One region of the Streptomyces sp. NPDC026659 genome, then DNA from elsewhere that is predicted to be linked to it. Evidence: riboswitches for the same ligand, from Rfam matches in the RefSeq annotation. Region 1 holds a riboswitch; the other holds the start of a gene.
The links. Region 1 has a riboswitch for cobalamin ahead of AB0E91_RS24640 (CbtB-domain containing protein). Riboswitches for the same ligand answer to the same signal wherever they lie in the genome.
Positions count from the first base shown of each region.

Region 2: linked by a shared signal. The riboswitch ahead of AB0E91_RS27055 (cobalamin biosynthesis protein) and the one ahead of AB0E91_RS24640 (CbtB-domain containing protein) in region 1 are both predicted to bind cobalamin.

Region 1 is NZ_JBEZXY010000010.1:136,037-139,432, reverse strand. It holds gene AB0E91_RS24650 (histidine phosphatase family protein) at 13-627, shown strand; gene AB0E91_RS24645 (CbtA family protein) at 827-1,579, opposite strand; gene AB0E91_RS24640 (CbtB-domain containing protein) at 1,601-1,822, opposite strand; cobalamin riboswitch at 1,857-1,997, opposite strand; gene AB0E91_RS24635 (helix-turn-helix domain-containing protein) at 2,154-3,110, shown strand; gene gap (type I glyceraldehyde-3-phosphate dehydrogenase) at 3,253-3,396, shown strand, end outside.
Region 2 is NZ_JBEZXY010000012.1:60,948-64,343, forward strand. It holds gene AB0E91_RS27045 (inorganic phosphate transporter) at 1-1,157, shown strand, start outside; gene AB0E91_RS27050 (hypothetical protein) at 1,182-1,409, shown strand; cobalamin riboswitch at 1,600-1,719, shown strand; gene AB0E91_RS27055 (cobalamin biosynthesis protein) at 1,817-2,758, shown strand; gene AB0E91_RS27060 (cobyric acid synthase) at 2,755-3,396, shown strand, end outside.

The sequences.
Region 1 (3,396 bases):
ACCAGGAGCCCCGTGAGCAGCCGTGTCCTCCTCGTCTCGCCCGCGAGCAGCCCGGCGCTGCGGCAGGCCCGCTTCTACGACGGGCTCGGTCCCCTCGACCCCTCCGGCGCGGCCCGCGCCCGCGCGGCGGCGGGCTTCCTGCCCCACTCCGACCGGGCCGTACGGTCCCCCGGCGCCCGCTGCCACGAGACGGCGGCCGAACTCGGGCTCGACACCGATGAGTTGCCGGAGCTGGCCACGCTCGACGCGGGCCGCTGGCGGGGCCGCACGCTTCAGGAGGTGGGCGCGGCCGAGCCGGAGGCGCTGATGCGGTGGCTCACCGATCCCGAAAGCGCCCCGCACGACGGGGAGTCGGTGCACGTGCTGTGTCAACGCGTCGGCTCCTGGCTGGAGTCGGAGGGGAAGGAGGACGGACGCACACTCGCCGTCGTCGAACCGGAAGTCGTGCGCGCGGCCGTCGTCCACGCCCTCACCCTGCCCCCGGAGACGTTCTGGCGCCTGGACGTACCCCCACTGACCGTCACGGAGTTGAGCGGCCGGTCCGGGCGTTGGAATCTGCGCCTCGGCCGCCCGCTCACCGGGGACACGACGCCGCCGGAATCCGGCCGTTCCCGGACTGGCCAATGAAACTTAGGCAAGGCTAAGCTAAGTTCAGCGAGTCGACGCCCGGTACTCGGTCCCACCGGGCGCCGCTCTTCGCCCGTGAACCCGTGCCGCTCCCAGTGGCGGGGGCCGGGCGGACGAACGCGAGAGGGCCCCGGACGGTCCCGGGGCCCTCTCGTCGTTGAACGGCCGTCGCTGAAACGGCCGTCGTCGAACGGCCGGCTCAGCCCGAGGCGGCCACCGCCGCGACCGAAGGGGCCTTCACGGGGCGCGGGTTGAGCTGTCGCTCGGCCAACTCGCCGAAGAGCAGACCGAATCCGCCCCACAGCACGGCCTGGACGGCGAGCGCGGCGAGCCGGAAGCGCCACAGCAGCGTGGCCGGGAAGTCCCGGGGGACCTCGTTGATCACCGGCAGGAACGCGTACGCGAGGCCGATCACCACCGCGAAGGCGGTGACGGCCACGACGGTGGCGTACCAGGTGCCCAGGCTCGGGGCGAGCCGCTTGCCGAGCAGGGTGGCGCCGATCGCGAGCAGCACACTGAGCAGCATCATCAGGAAGTACAGCGTGGTGCGCTTGCCGATGGTGTCCGGGTCGCCCACCGAGGGCGGGTTCGCCGGGTACTTGAGGAACGGGACGACGTACACCGCGAGCAGTGCGGCCGTGGACAGCAGCAGCGCGGTCGCGCGGGGGCCGAAGCGCCCGACGCGGCCGAGCGCGAAGCAGTACGCGAGCGCGGCGATGCCGCCGAAGGCCACCCCGTAGACCAGGACACCGGTGGCGAGACCGGCGGTGGACTGCAGGGAGCGGGAGACGACCTCCATCTCGTGCTCGTGGGAGTGGGCGTCCTCGAAGGCGATCGCCCGGTCGACGTTCGGTTCACCGAGGAAGTAGGCGGCGACCAGGGCGAGCAGACCGGCGGCGAGACCCGCCAGCATGCCCCGGACCAGGAGGTTTCTGACCGTTGCGGAGTTCATGGGCCTGCGGCGTCCCTTACGTCAGTGGCAGGGGAAGCCGAGCAGGTGGCGGGCGTCGTGCACCCACTCGTGGACGTCCGTGCCGTTGAACACGGAGGTGGCGCCCTGCTCGGCGCCGACGAAGTAGAGCAGGATCAGCATGAGGACGCCGAAGAAGACGGCCCAGGGCGCGATGTCCTTGAGCGGCAGCTTGGCGGGTACGGCGGGGCTGGTGGCTGTCGGCGAAGCGACGGTCTGCGCCATGGCAGGACCTCCTCGGGAATTCGCGTCCCATCTCGGTGGTGCAAAGGACGACGGCCACGGGTCTGACTCGCGCTGCCCCTCGCGGGGCCTCGCACACAGTGGCGCGACCGTGCCGGATTTCCACCGGCTTCCGTTCCGCCGTCGTCGATTTCGCACCGACGGTACCGCGTACGGAGGGCGCGGCCAAGACCGCGCCGGGCCGGGTGATCTTCCTCTCCCGGCAGGCCGGGACGCGTGGGCACGCGGTGAACACCCGTTGCCGACGCGCCGGTTCGCTCTCCTCGTACGCGGTGCCGACGCGCCGGTTCACCCTCCTCGTACGCTGCTCCCCGTGCCGTCCTCCCCGCTGCTGCGCGCCGCCGTCCTCGTCCTCGAAGGCGCCAAGCCCCTCGACGTGGGCATCCCCGCCCAGGTGTTCACGACCCGCGCCTCCATGCCGTACGAGGTGCGGGTCTGCGGGGCCGAACCCGGTCTGGTGACCGGCGGCGACGGGCTGTCGTACCACGTGGCGCACGGTCTGGAGGCACTGGAGTGGGCGGACATCGTGTTCGTGCCCGGCTACCGGTTCCCGGACCGCGAGGACCCGCCGGCCGCCGTGGTGGCCGCGCTGCTCGCGGCGCACGCGCGCGGGGCGCGGCTCGCGGCCATCTCGACGGGCGCGTTCGCCCTGGCGGCCACGGGGCTGCTCGACGGGAAGCGGGCCACCACGCACTGGCACTACACGCGCGCCCTGGCCGAGCGGCATCCGCTGGTCCGCGTGGACGGCAACGTGCTGTTCGTGGACGAGGGCAGCGTGCTCACCTCGGCGGGCGCCGCCTCCGGCATCGACCTGTGTCTGCACGTCCTGCGCGGCGACCTCGGGGTGGCCGCGTCCCACCACGCGGCCCGGCGCCTGGTCGCGGCCCCCTACCGCAGCGGAGGCCAGGCGCAGTACGTGCCGCGCAGTGTGCCGGAGCCGCTGGGCGAACGGTTCGCCGGTACCCGGGAGTGGGCGCTGCGCAGGCTCGGGGAGCCGCTGAGCCTCGCGGCGCTGGCCCGGCATGCCTCGGTGTCGCCCCGCACCTTCTCGCGGCGGTTCGTGGAGGACACCGGCTACACGCCGATGGAGTGGGTGACGCGGGCCCGGGTCGACCTGGCCCGCGAACTCCTCGAGCGCTCGGACCACGGGGTGGAGCGGATCGCGGCCGAGGTCGGGCTCGGCACGGGCGCGAATCTGCGGCTGCATTTCCAGCGCGTGCTGGGCACGACACCGAGCGACTACCGGCGCACCTTCACCAAGGGAAGCTGACCTCGAAGGCACCGAAGGCACCGAAGGCGTCGCAGGCCGCAGAAGAACGTCTGGCGCGATCCTTGCGAACCGTGGCGCTCCCGCCGCTCCCCCGCCCGCGCGCCGCCCGCGAATCTGGGGGCGAACGGAAGGGACACCATTCATGACTCGTATCGCCGTCAACGGATTCGGCCGCATCGGACGCAATGTGCTGCGCGCCCTGCTGGAGCGCGGGAGCGACCTCGAAGTGGTCGCCGTCAACGACCTCACCGAGCCCGCCGTGCTCGCCCGGCTGCTCGCCTTCGAC
Region 2 (3,396 bases), on a different contig from region 1:
AGCCCAAGGTCGCGGTGGCCATGTCGGCCGCCCTCAACCTGGTGGGCGCTTTTCTCTCGGTGGAGGTCGCCAACACGATCTCCAAGGGTCTCGTCGACGAGACCGGCATCCGTCCCGAGGTCATCTTCGCCGCGCTGACCGGCGCGATCCTCTGGAACCTCCTCACTTGGCTGGTCGGCCTGCCCTCCAGTTCCTCGCACGCCCTGATGGGCGGCCTGATCGGCGCCACCGTCGCGTCGGCGGGCCTCGGCGCCGTCCACGGCGACGTGCTGGTCACAAAGGTGCTGCTCCCGGCCGTCGCCGCCCCCGTGGTGGCCGGTCTCGCCACCATGCTCGCCACCCGTCTGTCGTACGGCGTCTCCCCGAACTCCGGCGGCGAGGCCACCCGCAAGGGCTACCGCACCGGCCAGATCGCCTCGGCCGGACTGGTCTCCCTGGCCCACGGCACCAACGACGCGCAGAAGACGATGGGCATCATCACCCTCGCGCTGATCGCGGGCGGTGCCATCGCCCCCGGCTCCAACCCGCCGGTCTGGGTCGTCCTCTCCGCGGGCCTGGCCATCGCGGCCGGTACCTACATCGGCGGCTGGCGCATCATCCGCACCATGGGCACCGGCCTCACCGACCTGGAGCCGCGCCAGGGCTTCGCCGCCCAGACCAGCGCCGCCACCGCCATCCTGGCCTCGTCGCACCTCGGCTTCTCCCTGTCCACCACCCACGTCGTCTCCGGCGCGGTGATGGGTGCGGGCCTCGGCCGCAAGGGCGGTGTGGTCCGCTGGTCCACCGCGACCCGGATGTTCGTCGCCTGGGCGCTGACCCTGCCGGCGGCCGCCCTGGTCGGCGCGGGCGCCGAGTCGGTGACCGACCTGGGCGACTGGGGCACCGCCGCCGTCGCCGTCTTCCTGGTCGCCGCGAGCGCCGCGATCTGGAAGATCTCCCGCCGCGAGGTCATCGACCACACCCACGTCTCCCCCGTCGGCACGCACGACGAGCCCGCCGGTGTGGTCACCACCGCCATGGCCGCGGTGACCCCGCCCCCCGCGGGCACCGTCACCGCGGGCACCGTCGCCGAGGGCCTGACGGCCACCATCCCGGCCCCGGCCGTCGTCGAACCCGCCACCGCGACCCCCGTCGCCCCGCCCGCCTCCGCGGCCTGACCCGGAAACCGAAGGAGCAACCCCATGAAGATCGACTGGGCGGCCATCGGTTCCGTCTTCGGTGTCAGCCTCGTGGCGAGCGTGGCCCTGGTGGTCCTGTTCACCCTGGGCGTCGGCGGCCTCGCCCGCCGCGAGAAGGCCGCCGCGCGCGGCGAGTCGGCCGCCCTCGCGGTGACCGGCGCGTACGTCTGCTTCGCCGCGTGCGCGGCGGCGGTGACGTACGGGTTCTATCTGATCGTGGCCAAGGCCTGAGCCAGTAGCCCCGACCGAGCAGCATGTGTGTGAGGCCCCTTCCGGCACCCGCCGGGAGGGGCCTCATCACTTTGCCGAGCCCCGGCGTACGCCCCGCCCGCGCCTGATATGGCCTCGATGTGGGCCCGCCCACACTCTCCCCCCGCAGGTCAAGGGCAGGTTGACGGCCCTTCGGGGGCCGTGGTGGACTTCCGAGGCCATGTACGGCGGCAGAAGAGGAAGCCGGTGCGAATCCGGCGCGGTCCCGCCACTGTCACCGGGGAGTGATCCCCGGGAGCCAGGAACTCCTGCCGCCGGTCTCGTCGAACCAGGGCGTGGACACCCTGAGTGAGGACATACCGCCATGCCCGGCTGCCCGTTGAGTACCTCTCCAAGGACCGCTCCCGCGCCCACGGCCGGCTGAGCCGATGGGTGCCGATCGCTCTTACGCGTACGGCGCCGCCGCCGGCCTCCTGGGCGACCTGCTCCTCGGTGATCCCCGCCGCCGCCACCCCGTGGCCGCGTTCGGACGCGCCGCCGGGGCCGTCGAGCGCGCGCTGTGGCACGACCACCGCGGCTGGGGCGCCCTGCACACGCTGGTGTGCGCCGGGGGCGCCGTCGCGACGGGCACGCTGGCCGAACGCGCCGTACGCCGCTCCCCCGCCGCGTCGCTCGCGCTGACCGCCGCCGCCACCTGGGCCGTCGTCGGCGGCACCTCGCTGGCCCGGGAGGCGCGCGCCGTCGGCCGCGCCCTGGCCGACGGTGACCTGACCGCCGCCCGCGCCCGGCTTCCGCACCTGTGCGGCCGCGACCCGCAGGCGCTGGACGCCGACGGGATCGCCCGCGCCGTGGTCGAGTCGGTCGCCGAGAACACCTCCGACGCCGTCGTGGGCGCCCTGGTGTGGGGCGCCGCGGCCGGGGTGCCCGGGCTGCTCGGTTTCCGGGCCGTCAACACGCTCGACGCCATGGTGGGCCACAAGTCGCCCCGGCTGCGCCGCTTCGGCTGGGCCGCCGCCCGCCTGGACGACGTGGCGGGCTGGCCCGGCGCCCGCCTGACCGCACTGCTGGCGACGCTGGCCGGACCCGACCCGCGCGGCGCCGTCCGCGCCTGGCGCGCCGACGCCCACCGGCACCCGAGCCCCAACGCCGGTCCGGTGGAGGCGTCGTTCGCGGGCGCCCTCGGCGTACGTCTCGGCGGCACGCTGTCCTACGGCGGCCGGATCGAGCACCGGCCCGTGCTCAACGGCTCCGGGCGCCCGGTCCGGGTCGCCGACATCGACCGGGCGGTACGGCTCTCCCGCCGCGTCGGTCTGCTCGCACTCGGCGTCACGGCCGGGGCGAGCCTGATCCTGAAGGGACGCGGAAGGTGAACGGTGGTCTCCTCGTCGCGGGTACGACCTCCGACGCGGGCAAGAGCGTCGTGACGGCCGGGATCTGCCGCTGGCTGGTCCGTCAGGGCGTGAAGGTGGCGCCCTTCAAGGCGCAGAACATGTCCCTCAACTCCTTCGTCACCCGCGAGGGCGCCGAGATCGGACGCGCGCAGGCGATGCAGGCCCAGGCGTGCCGCGTCGAGCCGACCGCGCTGATGAATCCCGTGCTGCTCAAGCCCGGTGGCGAACAGAGCAGCCAAGTGGTGCTGCTGGGAAAGCCGGTGGGCGAGATGAGCGCGCGCGGCTATCACGGCGGACGCCAACAGCGGCTGCTCGGAACGGTGTTGGACTGTCTTGCCGAGTTGCGGGGCACGTATGACGCGGTGATCTGTGAGGGGGCCGGTTCGCCCGCCGAGATCAATCTGCGGCGCACCGACATCGTGAACATGGGGATCGCGCGCGGCGCGCGGCTGCCCGTCCTCGTCGTCGGCGACATCGACCGCGGCGGCGTCTTCGCCTCCTTCTACGGCACACTCGCCCTCCTCTCCCCCGAGGACCAGGAGCTGGTCGCCGGGTTCCTGGTGAACAAGTTCCGGGGCGATGTCTCGCTGCTGGAACCGGGGTTGGACATGCTGCGC